Regions from separate parts of the Ligilactobacillus sp. MP3 genome, predicted to be linked through region 2. Evidence: predicted binding sites of a transcription regulator. Region 2 holds the regulator's gene; the other holds the start of a gene.
What was found. Region 2 encodes CtsR, which represses protease genes until heat stress. Its sites were predicted from a motif close to TTGGTCAAAAAAGGTCAAANA; they were not measured.

Region 1: the regulator CtsR is predicted to act here: its motif matches at 5,889-5,909, upstream of clpP (ATP-dependent Clp endopeptidase proteolytic subunit ClpP).

What each region holds. Positions count from the first base shown of each region.
Region 1 covers NZ_JANFQI010000001.1:88,393-97,689, reverse strand. Annotated here, with positions in the region: gene eno (phosphopyruvate hydratase) at 1-1,046, opposite strand, end outside; gene tpiA (triose-phosphate isomerase) at 1,160-1,915, opposite strand; gene pgk (phosphoglycerate kinase) at 1,973-3,175, opposite strand; gene gap (type I glyceraldehyde-3-phosphate dehydrogenase) at 3,281-4,294, opposite strand; gene NOU10_RS00500 (sugar-binding transcriptional regulator) at 4,357-5,385, opposite strand; gene clpP (ATP-dependent Clp endopeptidase proteolytic subunit ClpP) at 5,987-6,580, shown strand; gene whiA (DNA-binding protein WhiA) at 6,630-7,577, opposite strand; gene yvcK (YvcK family protein) at 7,600-8,613, opposite strand; gene rapZ (RNase adapter RapZ) at 8,610-9,297, opposite strand, start outside.
Region 2 covers NZ_JANFQI010000007.1:1,495-10,791, reverse strand. Annotated here, with positions in the region: gene NOU10_RS06255 (ATP-dependent Clp protease ATP-binding subunit) at 1-1,771, opposite strand, end outside; gene NOU10_RS06250 (CtsR family transcriptional regulator) at 1,781-2,248, opposite strand; tRNA gene NOU10_RS06245 (tRNA-Pro) at 2,439-2,512, opposite strand; gene NOU10_RS06240 (dihydroorotate dehydrogenase) at 2,549-3,493, opposite strand; gene carB (carbamoyl-phosphate synthase large subunit) at 3,512-6,697, opposite strand; gene NOU10_RS06230 (carbamoyl phosphate synthase small subunit) at 6,690-7,778, opposite strand; gene NOU10_RS06225 (dihydroorotase) at 7,778-9,067, opposite strand; gene NOU10_RS06220 (aspartate carbamoyltransferase catalytic subunit) at 9,067-9,297, opposite strand, start outside.

The DNA of each region.
Region 1 (9,297 bases), on a different contig from region 2:
TCTGTTAATGTACCGATTTGGTTAACCTTGATTAAGATAGAGTTTGCAGCACCCATCTTGATACCTTTACGTAGGTATTCTGTGTTTGTAACGAAGAAGTCGTCACCAACTAATTGAACTTTCTTACCAAGTTCAGAAGTAATTGTTACCCAGTCATCCCAGTTGTTTTCATCGATAGGATCTTCGATAGAAATAATTGGGTACTTAGCAACTAAGCCTTCAAGATATTTGATGAATTCTTCAGTTGTGAATTCTTCACCTGTTGACCAGCGTAACTTGTACTTCTTGGAATCATTGTCCCAAAGTTCAGAAGAAGCAACGTCAACAGCAATAGCAATATCCTTACCTGGCTTGTAACCTGCAGCTTCAATAGCTTTGATAAGGTATTCTAATGGTTCTTCGTTGTTTGCAAAGTCAGGAGCAAAACCACCTTCGTCACCAACGGATGTTACTTTACCATCAGCAGCTAATAATTTTTGTAAGTGATGGAATGTTTCTGAACCCATACGGATTGCTTCCTTAACTGTTGGAGCACCAACAGGCATAATCATAAATTCTTGGAAGTCAACCTTGTTATCAGAGTGAGCACCACCATTGATAACGTTCATCATAGGTGTTGGCAATACGTGAGCATTGAAACCACCAATGTAGTTGTACAATGGAACTTGTAATTCGTCAGCAGCTGCACGAGCAACAGCAATAGAAACTGCTAAGATTGCGTTAGCACCTAACTTACCTTTATTTGGTGTACCATCTAAAGCAATCATTGCTTTATCGATAGCAACTTGATCAGTAACTTCGTAACCAACGATTTCCTTAGCAATAATATCATTAACGTTAGCAACAGCTTTTGTTACACCTTTACCCATGTAACGATCTTTGTCACCATCGCGTAATTCAACAGCTTCATGTTCACCTGTAGATGCACCAGAAGGAACGATTCCACGACCGAAACCACCATCTTGTGTATATACTTCAGCTTCAACTGTTGGGTTACCACGTGAATCTAAAACTTCGCGTGCATAAATTTCTGTAATTGCAGACATTAAATTACACTCCTTTGAGTTTATAAAAATTAACTGAGAATTCCTTCTCTAATAGATATTTTAAGGGTTTTTACTAAATTATTCAATTACTTATGAATAATTTATCCTAAAAACTAGTTTTTGTAGTTTACTAATTGTAAGTATGAATCAGGAACTAATGAAGCTCCACCAACTAATCCACCATCAATGTTTTCTTTTGCCATTAATTCTTTAACGTTAGCTGGTTTTACAGAACCACCGTATTGTACACGTACTTTGTCAGCTACTGTTTCATCATATAAATCAGCAACTGTCTTACGAACTACTGCACAAATTTCTTCTGCTTGATCTGCAGTAGCTGTCTTACCTGTACCGATAGCCCAGATTGGTTCATAAGCGATAACTAAGCTTGCAACTTGTTCTGCGGAAAGATCCTTCAAAGCTGCTGTAACTTGGTTTGCTACCCATTCTTCAGCTTTTCCAGCTTCACGAGTTTCCAAAGATTCACCACAGCAAATGATTGGTGTTAAACCATTACGGAAGATAGCGTGAGCTTTCTTGTTAATATCTTCATCAGTTTCGTGGAAGTAATCACGACGTTCGGAATGACCGATAACAACGTAGTCTACTCCCATTTCCTTTAGTACTTTTGGTGATGTTTCACCTGTAAAAGCACCTTCATCTTCAAAGTAGCAGTTTTCAGCTGCAACTTTTAAATCAGAACCTTTTGCATTTTCAAGTAATGCTGGTAAGTCAACAGCAGGAGCTGCAATAACAGCTTCAACTTCAGATGCTGCTGGTAAATTATCCTTAACAGCTTTTACAAATTCTGCAGTTTGTTCTGGATTCATATTCATTTTCCAGTTACCTGCGATAATTGGTGTACGCACAATAAATCATCCTTTCAGAAATTAAACCTCAACCTAGTTTCTATAACTTAACTTAAATTACTTATCAGAAACTGCTGCGATACCAGGTAATGTCTTACCTTCTAGATATTCAAGGGAAGCACCACCACCAGTAGAAATGTGTGTTAACTTGTCAGCAACACCTAATTGTTGTACAGCAGCTGTAGAATCGCCACCACCAACAATTGTTGTAGCATCGCTTAAAGTACCTAAGAACTTACCTACTTCAAGTGTACCTTTTGCAAAGTTGCTCATTTCAAATACACCCATAGGTCCGTTCCATACAACTGTCTTAGCATCTTTCAAAGTATCTTCAAATAATTCAACAGATTTTGGTCCAATATCTAGAGCCATGTAACCATCTGGAATATCACCTTCAACAACTTCACTAGGTGCATCGTTGTTAAATTCTTTTGCACATACGTTGTCTACAGGTAATACTAGCTTATCGCCAGCTTTTTCCATAATTTCCTTAGCTAATTCGATCTTATCTTTTTCAACTAAAGAGTTACCGATTTTGATACCCTTAGCAGCGTAGAATGTATATGTCATACCACCACCAACGATAACTTTATCAGCTTTTCCTAATAAGTGGTTAATAACACCAATCTTATCAGAAACTTTAGCACCACCTAAGATAGCAACAAATGGGTGCTTTGGATTATCCACAGCGTTGCCTAAAAACTTGATTTCTTTTTCAAGTAAGTAACCTGCAGCAGCTTGCTTACCTTCAGCCTTCATAGCTTCAGAAATACCAACGTTAGAAGCATGTGAACGGTGAGCTGTACCAAATGCATCGTTTACGAATACATCACCTAATGATGCCCAGTACTTACCTAATTCTGGATCATTTCCAGATTCTTTCTTACCATCTAAGTCTTCAAAACGAGTATTTTCAACTAAAAGAACGTCGCCATCATTCATATTATTGATAGCATCTTCAAGTTGTGCTCCACGTGTAGCAGGAACAAATGTAACAGGCTTGTTTAATAATTCTGCAAGACGTTCTGCAACTGGACGTAAGGATAATTCTTTCTTATCTTCTTCCTTCTTAACACGTCCTAAGTGTGAGAATAAAATAGCCTTTCCATCGTGTTCAATAATGTAGTTAATTGTTGGTAAAGCAGCAACAATACGGTTGTCGTTACCAATTACTCCATTTTTAATAGGAACATTAAAGTCAACACGCATAAGAACTTTTTTACCTTTTACGTCTAAATCTGAAACAATAAGTTTAGCCATGATTTTAGTAAACCTCCAAAGTAGAATTAAAATAAAAGGCGGAAGGAGTAACCTCCTCCCGCCTCAGTAACTTGCATTGCAAATTAATTTTAGTAAAAACTAAAATTAGATCATGCTAGCAAATTTTTCTAATGTACGGATCATTTGAGATGTGAAACCGTATTCGTTGTCGTACCATGCAACAACTTTAACAACTTGGCCGTCACCCTTACCAACAACTTGTGTTTGAGTTGGGTCAAATACAGAACCAAATGTTGTACCGATAATGTCAGAAGAAACAATGCCATCTGCGTTGTAACCGAATGATGGGTTGTTTTCTGTAACTTTCTTAACTGCTTCGTTAACTTCTTCAGCTGTAACTTCTTTGTCAAGAGTTGCAACTAATTCTGTTAAGGAACCTGTAATTACAGGAACACGTTGTGCATGTCCATCTAACTTACCGTTCAATTCTGGAACAACTAAACCGATAGCTTTTGCAGCACCAGTTGAGTGAGGAATTGTGTTTTGAGCAGCAGCACGAGCGTTACGAACGTTACCCTTGCGATCTGGACCATCTTGTAATTTTTGTGTAGCTGTGTAAGCATGGATTGTTGTCATTGTACCAGCTTTGATACCAAATGCATCGTTAACAGCCTTTGCAAGTGGTGCCAAGCAGTTTGTTGTACATGAAGCAGCAGAAACAATCTTGTCATCAGCTGTGATTGCATCGTCGTTTACACCGTAAACGATTGTTGTCATGTCACCTGCAGGAGCAGAAACTAATACACGTTTTGCACCAGCTTCAAGGTGAGCAGATGCCTTTTCTTTAGATGTGTAGAAACCTGTTGATTCAAGAACTAAGTCTACGCCATCGTTCTTAACCCAAGGAATGTTCTTAGCATCAGCTTCAGCATAAACAGGAATTTCCTTACCATTTACGATAAGTGCGTTGTCTGTAGCAGAAACTTCACCGTCAAATTGACCATGAGCTGTATCATATTTCAATAAGTGTGCTAACATTGCTGGAGATGTTAAGTCGTTGATAGCAACAACTTCCAAGTCCTTAGATGTTTCAGCAATACGACGGAATGCTAAACGACCGATACGGCCAAAACCATTAATACCTACTTTAGTTGTCATAACTAAAATTTCCTCCTTTAGGAAATGAAAATTTTATTTTATTTTAAAAGGTAATAGAATTACTACCCTTTTAAAATCATCTTAGCAGCTCCTTCGTCAGTAATCAAGTATGTTTTCTCAGGAGCGTTCTTCATGTATGCTGCTATTGCTCGTGCTTTAGAACTACCACCAGCAACAGCGATTATACAATCCATATTCGCGAGATCTTCAAGTTGCAATCCAATTCTAGGAATCTTGTAAACAACTTTCCCCTTATCGTCAAAGAAATAACCAAAAGTCTCAGACACAGCCTTACGCTCTTTTAGCATTGCTACCACATTTTTAGGCATCGAACGTCTCTCTGCCATACTAATTGCTTCACCTATACTATGAACAGCAGCATTACTCTGTCTAATTAAATTCACAACTTCTTGTACTACGGGTTCATTAAGAAGCGGACGATAAGTATCTTCGCTAACCTGTTCAGGCACATATAATGTCCTGTGATTACCACCAGTTTTTTCAGCCATTAAGCCACATACATTATTCGCCTGAATATCTAACCTTTCGCCTATACCACCACGGGCAGGCACGAAAGTCAAATCTCTATCTACTGCAATTTCGGAAGTCAAACAGGTAGCAACTTTAGCCATCGTAGTACCACCCATTGCAGCAATGACATTTTTACCCTTAGGCAATTCCTTACCTAGGATATCATTTACTAACTTGCCCATGTCCTCAATAATCAAAGGCTGTCTATCACTATCTCCCGAAACAATTAAACAGTTTCTTATACCTAGGTATCGAGATAATTCTTTCTCCATTTGTTGTAACCCTAATAAAGAGTCCATCAACTTGGAAAGGCCTTGTATTGTTCTTTTACCTTTAGCAGTCAAAATCATACCAGACTTTGTTGAAGCAATTAATTCTTGCTTCCTTAAATAATCTGTTTCAGTCCGCAAAACTCGTTCACTCATGCCCAAGGTTTGTGCTAATACTCTTCTGCCAACTGGTTCAGACCAATCAATATTTCTTAAGATAATGAATCTTTTCCTCAGAACATCAATTAAATCCGGAACGATTGACTCAATCAACTCTACTTCCTCGCGCATTTTATGTCCTCTTTCTTGCGGGACTCTTGACGTCCAACAGTGTCATCGAGCGACCCAGTTAAGTTAAAAAGAAAAAGTACAACAACAATTAATTAACCATTAAACTGTTCTTATACCTCAACTACATTTGTAGTATATCAATATTCTTTAAATTTTGCAAGCCTTTAAACTCTCTAATTTGAGCGTTTCTTTATAAATTCTTTAAATCTTAATTAAATTAACTTTTCTATAAATAATATCGAAATATTCAGAATTTTTATTTCTAAATTTCATTTTGTAATGATAAAATCCGAACATTATTTATAATAAAATAAAAAGCCAGCTCAACCCTGAACCAGCTTAAAAATTAATTATATGCCGTCTCGGAGTCGAACCGAGATTACAAGAACCGGAATCTTGTGTGATATCCATTACACTAACAGCACAAATTAAATAACGTTATTGATTTTACTTCATATAAACTTTAAAAGCAATAAAATTATTTTCATTTAATTAAGGCTTTAAATTTGACCATTATTGACCTTTGTACTAAACTAGCAATATAAGAGCTTGAATGCTAAAATTATTCAAGAATATAAATTTTATTTAGGAGGTTTCTCTTATGAATTTAGTGCCTACAGTTATTGAACAATCTTCACAAGGTGAACGTGCTTATGATATTTATTCACGTTTATTAAAAGATAGAATTATTATGGTATCTGGTGAAGTCAATGATGACATGGCTAATGCTATCATCGCCCAACTTCTATTTTTAGATGCTCAAGATTCTGAAAAAGATATTTATATGTACATTAATTCTCCTGGTGGTTCTGTTTCTGCTGGTTTAGCAATCTACGATACAATGAATTTCGTTAATGCTGATGTTCAAACTATCGTTATGGGTATGGCTGCATCTATGGCTTCTGTCCTTGCAACAGCTGGTACCAAAGGTAAACGTTTTGCTCTACCTAATTCTGAAATTATGATTCATCAACCATTAGGTGGTGCTCAAGGACAATCAACTGAAATTCAAATTGCTGCTGAACACATTCTTAAGACTCGCAAGTTAATTAATCAAATCTTAGCTGACGGTTCTGGTCAAGATATTGAAACTATCAATAAAGATACTGAACGTGACAATTTCATGACTGCTCAACAAGCTGTAGATTATGGTTTGATTGATGGTATTATGAAGAATAAGAAGAAGATTAAATAATTAATACATTATAAAAAAGTTCCTAGACCATAAAATCTAGGAACTTTTTTTATAGTACCGCAATACTTTCACCAGCGCGTATTTTTTCGGCAATTTCATTTAATTTTCTCAACCTATGATTTATACCAGATTTAGAAATTGGTCCTCCAGGTATAAGTTCACCCAAATTCTTTAAGCTTTCTTCTGGATGCCCCAATCTCGCTATTGCTACTTCTTGTAATTTCTGTGGTAATTTATCAATTCCCACCTTAGCATCAATCAACTTAATATTATCAATTTGCTTTTTAGAAGCATCTGCGATTTTATTAAGATTAGCAGTTTCACAATTCACAATACGATTAACTGAATTTCTCATATCCCTAACAATTCTAATATCTTCAAATTTCAGCATAGCATTCGTTGCACCTATCAAAGATAAAAAGTCTGCTATTTTCTCAGCTTCTTTTAGATAAGTAATATAACCACTTCTTCTCTCTGTTTTCCTTGCATTTAATCCATATCTATTCATCATTTCACATATTGTATCATTATGATCTTCATATAGTGAGTAAATTTCTAAATGATATCTACTTGTTTCAGGATTATTAACAGAACCAGTTGCTAAAAATGCCCCACGTAAATATGATCTTACCTTGGCATCGTCATCCAAAAATTCTAAAGGAACAGTTTCTTTAATCTGAAAATTATCTAGTATATCTAAATCCTTTAAAATTTCATTTGTTCCAGTTTTTAAACGTACAATATAAAAATTATTCTTCTTCAATTTCATCTTTCGACGAACGATCAATTCACTCTCTATATCGTAAAACTGCTTTAATAATCGGTAGATACGCCTAGCAATAGCTGGATTTTCTGTTTGAACACTTAAAACAAATTGCTTATTAACAATACTCAATGAGCCATTCATCCTTATTAGTGCCATCAATTCAGCCTTAGCATTACCAAAATGAACCTCAAGCATTGTAAGTTCTTTTTTTACATCACTAGCGTATGACATTCCTCCACCTCTATTCTATACTCTAATTAAATTCATCGTCGTTCCATGACTTGGGTCTTCCAGTAAGCCTCATCAGTTCATCTACAACCTGATCTCCATTATGGAAAATTCCTCTATCACGCATTAATAAGAAGTTATCTGAAATAACTCTTGTTCCTTGTTCACGTAAACCTGAAAAATCATGTTTTACTTGATATAAGTATTCGTCGTATTTTTGTCTGTCTAAATAATCGCTAGGCACATTTTCAGTATTTACCAACACTGTGTCAATAAAGTTTTTACCTAAATGACTATTCAAAACTTTAACATGATCTGCATCTGAAAAATGTTCAGTTTCACCCTTTTGAGTCATGATGTTACAAATATATATAACCTCAGCCTTAGTTTCACAAACTGCACGACCCACATTTTCAATCATTAAATTAGGCAAGATACTAGTAAATAGACTTCCTGGCCCTAATACAATCTGATCAGCATTCATAATGGCATCAATTACTTCTGGCATCGCCTCTGGTTTACCTTCACCATTTGTTGTAACCCATACTTTTTTTATGGTTTTTCCAGCTGCTGAAATTTCTGCTTCACCAGAGATTTCACTACCATCAGTAAATTCTGCATTCAATACTAACGGAGTATTAGCAGCCGGATAGACATGTCCATCTACTTTCATTAATTCAGATAACTCTTGCACTGCATTAAAAATTCCTCTATTTTCCATTTCAGATAGTGCAGCTATTATAAGATTTCCAATTGCATGCCCTGAAAAGAACTGATCTTTAGAATTAAATCTGTACTGAAATATATCTTTATATACATCTGGTAGATCAGATAAAGCAACTAATACATTTCTAATATCTCCAGGCGGAACTACGTTAATATAATCTCTGATAATTCCGGAAGATCCTCCATCATCAGCAACTGTAACAACAGCAGTAATGTCAGCATCTCTCTTACGTAAACCATTTAAAATAACAGGAAGGCCAGTACCTCCACCTATGACAACAATTTTAGGTGTATTTCTTGTTTGTTGTTTCATGAGCGATTCACCGTCTCCTTTCGTTTATTCATATCACGATGTGACATATGAACAGGATACTCTTTAGATAATTCATTACCTATTCTTTCAGCTAATGCCACTGAGCGATGTTGCCCCCCTGTACATCCAATTGCAATTGTTACATTAGATTTCCCTTCTGCAATATAGCCTGGAATTACGTATTTTAGAAGAGATACAAATTTTTGATAAAATTCTTCTGTTTTCTCAGATTTCATCACATATTCGTATACAGCGTCATCCTTACCAGTTTTATTTCGCAATTCCGGTACATAGTAAGGATTAGGTAAGAAACGTACATCCATAACAATATCTGCATCTATAGGTAGTCCATATTTAAAACCAAATGACATAATTTCGATATGAAAAGTTTTGGTATCTCTAGATTCAAAATTCTTAAATATCTCTTCTCTTAGTTGACGTGGAGATAACTTAGAGGTATCAATAATGATTTGAGCATTTGACTTAATTGGTGCCAATAGTTCTCTTTCTAAATGAATTCCGTCTAAAATTCTTCCCTCCATAGCCAACGGATGAGATCTTCTAGTTTCTTTATATCTAGCAACTAGTTCTTCATCTGAAGCATCTAAAAACAATATTCTAGAAGAATTGAATTCATTTTCATCTAATTCTCTCACCATTTCTACAATTTCATCATAGAAAGCA
Region 2 (9,297 bases):
TCATATCAATTCTAATCATTGAATCCTCTGAGCCAAACATAGCTTCTGCTAAAGCTTTAGCTAATTCAGTTTTACCTACACCTGTAGGACCTAAGAACATAAATGAGCCAATTGGTCTTGTAGGATCCTTCAAACCACTTCTTGCTCTTCTTATCGCTTTACTTACTGCTTTAACAGCTTCATCTTGTCCTATAACTCGATTATGCAATATCTTTTCTAATCTAATTAGTCGGTCTCCTTCAGAACGATTAATTTGAGTCACTGGAACACCAGTCCATTCAGAAACAACTTCTGCAATATCTTCAGCCGTAACTTTTACACGATAGTTATTGCTATCCTCTTCATCTTTGTCACGTTGGATTTGCTTTTCAAGCTTTTCTTGAATCTTTAATTCTTCATTTCTGATTTCTGCAGCTTTTTCAAAATCTTCTTTTAACAACGCTTCTGTCTTCTCTTGAGAAAGCTCTGATAATTTCTTCTTTATTGCAGAAACTTTGTCCACTTTTTGTGCATTATTAATTCTTACTCTAGCAGCAGCCTCATCCATTAAATCAATTGCCTTGTCAGGTAAAAATCTTGAAGCAATATATCTTTTACTTAACTTAACTGCACTCTCTAATGCCTCATCTGTAATTTGAAGTTGATGGTGTTTTTCATATTTAGGACGTAATCCTTTTAGAATTGTCAACGCTACTTCTGGAGTTGGTTCATTAATTGTCACACTAGCAAAGCGTCTTTCCAAAGCTGCATCAGCTTCAACATATTTTTGATATTCATTTAAAGTTGTTGCACCTATTACTTGTACTTCACCACGCGCTAATGCTGGTTTTAAAATATTGGAAGCATCTATCGCGCCTTCAGCACCACCCGCGCCTATTAGAGTATGCATTTCATCAATGAATAAAATAACATTGCCATCTTCACGAATTTCTTCAATAATCTTCTTTAATCGATCTTCAAATTCACCACGATATTTTGTTCCAGCAACCAAAGATCCCATATCAAGCATCATTACACGCTTATTCTTCAAATTATCAGGAACTTCACCATTTACAATCTTTTGTGAAAATCCTTCTGCAACAGCTGTTTTACCTACACCTGGTTCTCCCAAAAGAACTGGATTATTCTTTGTCCTTCTACTTAAAATTTGAACAACACGCTTAATTTCATTATCTCTACCAACTACTGGATCAATTTGATCTTTACGCACCATTTCTGTCAAATCACGTGCTAATTCATCTAACGTAGGTGTACCATTATCCTGTTTCTTTTCTGATAACGCTAATTTCTTACGTGTTCTATTAGCTGTTGTTGCATCTACACCCATTGTACGATAGGTAATATTTTTCACCTTACGTAAATCAATATTCAGAGCTGCTAGAATACGTGAAGAAATAGTTTTATCATCTTCTAATAGTGCTAACAAAATATGTTCTGTTCCTACCTTTTCAACATTAAAAAGTTTAGCATGTTCTCTAGCACGCTCTAATACATAACGAGTCCTTGGGGAATATGGTAAATAAGTATCAGCGCCTCTACGTTGTAAATTACCGTATCCTACGATATGTTCAATTTCTTCTCGCACATCTACTTCAGTTACTACAAAACTTTGTAATACTTTAGCAGCTACGCCATTTTTTTCCATTGTTAGTGCTAAAAGCAAATGCTCTGTTCCTATTGCTTGATGCTTGAAGTAATTAGCTTGTTGTTGTGCAAGAACTAATACTTGTTTAGCACTCGGTGTATACCTTTCTTCCATAGCCATAACCATTACTCCCTTCTATTCTTCGCATCTCAATTGATTTAAGATACTTACCAAAATCCTTGCGCGAATCATATTTTCCATTTCAGCAGTCGGCAAATCCAAAGCTTGTCGGCTAATAGCAGCTAAGACATAATTTGCTTCTTTTCTAGAAAAGACGCCATCCTCGTATAAACTACTAATTAATTGGTAAGCCTGGTTTTCTGTAATTTCAGTGCCAATTGCAGAAATCAAATCATCTAAAACAGACTGATTCTCTGCCAAATCTACTTTTACAATCCGAATATAGCCGCCACCGCCACGTTTACTTTTAACAACATAGCCATTTTTCAAAGTAAAACGAGTTTTTATTACATAATTAATTTGTGATGGAACACAGTCAAATTGCTGTGCAATCTCAGACCGCTTTATTTCAATTCTTCTTGAATCAGCCAATATATCTTTCAAATATTGTTCAATAATATCTGAAATGTTACGGTTCTGCATAATTCTCCATCCTCTCTTGTAGGTTTGACCTACATTGACTTTTAGTCTATTATAAATGAATTTCGGCAACAAATGCAAAAATTTAGTATCTATTAACAATCAAAAAACTCTCTTTAAAGTAGTGCAAGAATTTTTTAATCCCTACTCTACTCAAAGAGAGTTTAACAATATTGTGTTTTTTAGAATCCTATCGGAAAAACAAGATTCGAACTTGCAACCCCATCGTCCCGAACGATGTGCTCTACCAAGCTGAGCTATTTTCCGAGTACAGATTCTATTATATTACTTTATTTTTACTTATTAAAGCTTGAACGCTCCACGTTTTTTCACATTTAAACGTAATTCCTCAAGACTTTCAATTCCCAATTCTTCCATTCTTTTTGGAAGTTCTTCAATTAAATGTGGACAAATCATAGAATCATGGAAATGTGCAGTTCCAACAGCAACAGCTGAAGCACCAGCCATATACATCTCTAAGACATCATCTACTGTTTCTACTCCGCCCATTCCAATAATTGGCAAATCAGTGTTTTGAGCGACTTGATAGATCATTCTAATCGCAATTGCTTTTACAGCTTTTCCAGATAAACCACCCATAATGTTACCAAGTACTGGTTTACCTGAAGCTACATCTATATGCATTCCTAAAACTGTATTAATCATGCTTATTCCATCTGCTCCACCACGCTCTACAGCTTTGGCAATAGCCACTATATCTGTTACATTAGGTGAGAGTTTTACATAAACAGGAACTGTTGAAACTTCCTTAACTTTCTTTGTTAATCTTTCAGCAACTTCTGGAACAGTTCCAAATGCCATACCACCCTCATGGACATTAGGACAAGATATATTCAGTTCTAATGCATTAACCATTCCTGATTGTGACAACTTAGTAGCTACTTCAACATAATCATCCTCTGTTGCTCCACCAACACTTCCAATTATTGGTAGTTCAGGATATTTTTCTCTTAAAGTTGATAACTTTTCAGACACTACTACATCTACACCAGGATTAGTAAGACCAACTGCATTTAAGACTCCATCTTCAATTACTGATATTTTAGGATCAGGATTCCCGGTTCTAGCTTCTGGAGTAGTAGTTTTTATAACCAATGCTCCTAATGTATCCAAAGAATATTTATTAGCGCTTGGAACATCGCCAAAGCCAAAAGTTCCACTAGCAGGCATGATAGGATTTTTTAATTCTAGTCCAGGCAATGATACTGCCAATTTTTTTGTTTCCATGATAAATTCCTCCATTAATTAAAGTGAGTTAGTAGCAAATGAACGATTTTCAAGTGCTTTTAATAATGCATCTGCTGTATTTAATGATGTTAGCAATGCAATATTATGCTCGATAGCTAATTGACGGATTACAAACCCATCCGATGCTACTTCTTGATCATGACTCATAGTATTGATTACTAAATCAACACCATCATTAACGATCAAATCATGTAATGAAGTTTCATTACCAGTATCTTTACCTAACTTATCTACAGTTTGTACAAACAAACCATTTTCACGTAAAAATTGACTTGTTCCTTCAGTTGCAAACATACGATAACCTATCTTACTAAATCTCTTAGCAAGTGGTAATACAGCATCCTTATCTTTATCTTCAATTGTTAATAGCACGTTTCCATTATCTGGTAATTCCATCTTAGCACCTGTAAATGCTTTATACAGTGCTTTTTCAAAGGTGTAGTCACTACCCATAACTTCACCTGTAGACTTCATTTCAGGTCCTAAGAAGCTATCAACATCTGCTAACTTACTAAATGAGAATACTGGTGCTTTAACATGTACCATATCACTTTCACGGTATAAACCACTTTGATATCCTTGTTCTGCTAATGATTCTCCTAGAATTACTCTTGTTGCAACTTGTGCCATTTCAATTCCAGTAATCTTACTTAAGAATGGTACAGTTCGACTAGCACGAGGATTTACTTCTAACACATATGCTTCGTTGTTATGGATAATAAATTGAATATTCATAATACCAACACACTTTAATGCGACAGCTAACTTTTCAGTTGCATCCACAATTTGTTGCTTTATATTTTCATCAAAGCTTTGAGGTGGATAAACAGCCATAGAATCACCACTGTGGACGCCAGCATGTTCAATATGTTCCATAATACCTGGAAGTAATACGTCTTTACCATCACAAATCGCATCTACTTCACATTCTAGACCTGACAAGTAAGCATCTACGAGAATTGGGTGATCAATTTCTGCAGGAGCATTTTGTGCTAAATAATCTAATAACTCTTGTTCATTGTTAACAATTTCCATAGCACGACCACCTAAAACATAACTTGGACGAACTAATACTGGATAGCCAATTTCTTCTGCACAAGCAATAACTTGTTCTTGAGTGGTTGCTGTTTTACCAATTGGTTGTTTCAATCCTAAATTCTTAATTGTTTGGTCAAATAGTTCTCTATCTTCAGCTCTATCCAGATCTTCAACTGTTGTACCTAAAATCTTTACACCATGTGCTTTTAATCCAGCGGCTAAGTTAATCGCTGTTTGCCCACCAAATTGTACAATTACTCCCATTGGTTGTTCTAAATCAATCACATTTAAAACATCTTCAAGTGTTAAAGGTTCGAAATACAATTTATCAGAAATCGAGAAATCTGTTGATACTGTTTCAGGATTAGAATTCATTACAATTGCTTCATATCCTAATTTTTGGATAGCCTTAACACTGTGTACAGTTGCATAGTCAAATTCTACACCTTGGCCAATTCTAATAGGACCTGAACCTATTACAAGCACTGACTTTTTATCAGATTTTTTACTTTCATTTTCTAAGTCATATGAGCTATAGAAATAAGGTGTACTTGAATCAAATTCTGCTGCACAAGTATCTACCATCTTGTAAACAGGTAGCAATTTATGTTCTTTACGTAAATTTCTTACTTCATCTTCTGTAGTACCCCATAACTTAGCAATTGTGTAATCACTATATCCATAACGTTTTGCACGTTTTAAAACATCTAAATCTTCTTTATTTTGAGAAAGTTCACTTTCTAACTCTACAATTTGTTTTACAATATCTAAGTAATACAAATTAATCTTGGTTAATTCGTGTACTTCTTCAATTGTGTAACCCCTACGAAATGCTTCTGCTATATAAAATAGTCTGTCATCTTGTGCGTGGAATAATTTTTCTTCTACTTCATCATCAGTTGCAGATTGTGCTTTAGCAGAAATTAAATCTTTTTCGTCAATTTCTAATGAGCGAATTGCTTTTTGTAAAGCTTCTTGAGCACTACGTCCAATAGCCATTACTTCACCAGTTGCCTTCATTTGAGTACCTAAACGACGATTTGCACGAGTAAATTTATCAAATGGCCAACGTGGAATCTTAGCAACAACATAGTCAAGAGCGGGTTCAAATTCAGCAAATGTTGTTCCTGTAACAGGATTTTTAATTTCATCCAGTGTCAATCCTACAGCAATCTTAGCTGCTAATTTAGCAATAGGATAACCTGTTGCTTTAGAAGCTAATGCTGATGAACGTGATACACGAGGATTTACTTCAATAACATAGTATCTATAACTATTAGGATCCAAAGCTAATTGAACATTACATCCACCTTCAATTTTCAATGCTCTTATTAATTTCAAAGAGCAGTTACGCAACATCTGATATTCTCTATCTGATAAAGTTTGAGTTGGAGCAAACACGATAGAATCACCTGTATGTATACCAACTGGATCAAAGTTTTCCATTGAACATACTACCATCGCATTATTATCAGCGTCTCTCATTACTTCAAATTCAATTTCTTTGTAACCCATAATTGATTTTTCAATCAAACATTGAGTTGCTGGTGACAGTTCTAGACCATTGGCTACTATTTCCTTTAATTGTTCAGGATTATCACACAATCCGCCACCAGTTCCTCCCATCGTAAATGCAGGACGAACAATAACAGGATATCCAATTTCAGCTGCAAAATCTAAAGCTTCTTGCACAGTTTCAACAGTCTTTGAGTCTGGAACTGGTTCATTTAATTCTTGCATTAATTCCTTAAATCTTTGTCTGTCTTCAGCTTGATCAATTGCATCTAATTGCGTTCCTAGAAGCTTTATTCCTAATTCTTCTAAAATTCCAGTTTTAGCCAATGCGATTGCTAAGTTCAAACCAATTTGACCACCTAAAGTAGGTAAAATTGCATCTGGAAATTCTTGACGAATGATTCGAGAAACTGATTCAACTGTTAATGGCTCAATATATACCTTGTCGGCAATTTCTGTATCTGTCATGATAGTAGCAGGATTGGAGTTTACTAAAACTACTTCATATCCTTCTTCACGTAAAGCCAAACAAGCTTGTGTTCCAGAATAATCAAATTCTGCTGCTTGACCGATAATAATTGGACCTGAACCAATCACCATTATTTTGTGGACATCTGTTCTTTTAGGCATTGTTTCTCTCTTCCTTTCTTTGATCAATAATTTGCATAAAATCATCAAAAATATCTATTGCATCAAGTGGTCCAGGTGCTGCATCTGGATGGAATTGCACGGAGAATGCTGGATAATACTTGTGCTTAACACCTTCTACGGTTCCGTCATTAATTTCTGTATGTGTAACAATTAAATCTGTTCCTTCAATGGAATCTGGATCTACTGCATACCCATGGTTTTGTGAGGTAAACATTATCTTACCTGTAGCAATTTCTTTTACTGGATGGTTAAAGCCTCTATGACCAAATTTCATCTTAAATGTTTTGGCTCCATTTGCTAATGACAAGATTTGGTGGCCCAAGCAGATACCAAATACTGGCAATTTTTTCTCAATTTCTTTGACCATTTCAACTGCATTCTCCATCATAATTGGATCACCAGGTCCATTAGATAGTAATACTCCATCTGGCTTAAGTCTTAAAATATCTTTAGCTGTGGCCGTATAAGGTAAAACAATTGTGTTACAATCACGTGCAGCCAACTCACGTAAAATACTATGCTTAACTCCATAGTCTACTAAAACAATGTTTCGCTTATTACCAGGATTTGGATATGCTTTACTTGTAGACACTTCAGCTACCATTTGACTGGTTATTTCTGTATTATGTAATCTTTGTTTTGCTTCCTCAATGTCAACTTCAGCATCAACTAACATACCTTTCATTGTTCCGTGTGAACGTAAGAGTTTGGTTAATGCACGTGTGTCAATACCACTAATTCCTGGAATATTCATTTCTTCTAAAAATTCTGGAAAACTTTCTTGTTTGCGCCAATTAGTTGAAACTCTAGCAACTTCGCGACAAACAACCCCCTGACAATTTGGTTCTAAGGATTCAAAATCATCTAAGTTCACCCCATAGTTACCAATTAATGGGTTAGTAAAAACTAAAATCTGATTGGCATATGACTGATCAGTAACAGCTTCTTGATATCCTGTCATGCCGGTAGTAAAAACTACTTCACCAAAAGAAGTTCTTTTTGCTCCAAATCCTTCACCTTCAAAAACAGAGCCATCATCTAAAATCAAATAGCGTTTCATTACTTTTCCTCCTTTTGGTATACTTTTTGCCCATCTACCATAGTTAAAACTGTTTGACCATACACTTTTTCGCCTGTAAAAGGTGTATTTATTCCCTTAGATAAATAATCTTCCTCTTTTATGACATATTCTTTATTTAAATCAAAGATTGCTAAGTCTGCACTCTTTCCTGGTAATAATTCTCCGGCATCTTCCATTCCAAATTTTTCAGCAGGATTAATACTCATCCATTGTAATAATTGTTCCAGTGTGAAGATTCCTGTTTTGACAAATTTGGTATACAACATTGCAAATGCTGTTTCACTACCAGTAATACCAAACGATGCCTCTCGCATATCACCAGTTTTTTCGTCAATGCTATGTGGAGCATGATCTGTAGCAATCATATCAATTGTTCCGTCTAACAAACCATCAATTAAAGCTTGTCTATCTTCTACACCTCTTAATGGTGGATTCATCTTATAATAAGGATCATTTCCAGGAATATCGACATCTGCTAGTAGTAAATGATGTGGCGATACTTCACATGTTACATTTATTTTATGTTGTTTGGCCAATCTAACTAATTCAACACTTTCTTTAGTAGACACATGACATACATGGTAATGAACTCCAGTCTCTTTGGCTAAAAGTAAGTCACGAGCAATTTGTGAAGATTCGCTAATGCCTAGGATACCTGGTAATCCTAATTCTTCAGCTCTCTTTCCTGCATTCATAACACCACCGAATAATAATGAATTATCTTCCACATGTGCTACAATCGCCATATTTAAAGCAGCTGCTGATTTCATTGCTTGATACATTGTTCCTGCAGTTTGAACACCAGATCCATCATTACTAAAAGCAAATGCACCAGCTTTTTTCATTCCATCAAAATCAACTAATTCCTCACTTTTTAGACCATGAGTTATCGAACCGTATTGTTTAACTTTAACAACACCATCTTCTTGATTACGGGAACACATTTTCTCTACCAATTCGGGTGTATCAGGTACTGGATCAAGATTAGGCATTGCACAAACTGTAGTATATCCACCATGTGCAGCTGCTAAACTTCCAGTATGAATAGTTTCTTTATATGTAAATCCTGGATCTCTGTAATGAACATGAACATCAACTAACCCTGGTGCAACTAGCTTATTAGTTGCGTCAATTTCTACTAAATTTTCTTTTACTACATCTGATAAATTCTTACCAATTGCCTTAATTTTTCCATCTTCGATTAAGACATCAGCTTGATAAATTCTTCCAGCTTGGTAAAGATTTCCATTTTTAATTAATGTTGCCATTATTCTAGTCCCCCTAACTTTCGACCTCTCATTACAGCTTCAATCATTGCCATACGCATAAATACACCATTTTTCATTTGTGTTACGTATCTTGACTTAGGTGCTTCAACTAATTCATCTGCCCATTCTACACCACGGTTTACAGGACCTGGATGCATAATAATTGCATCCTTCTTTAATTTATTGTAACGCTTTTCATCAAGTCCATACAATTTATGGTACTCAGTTTC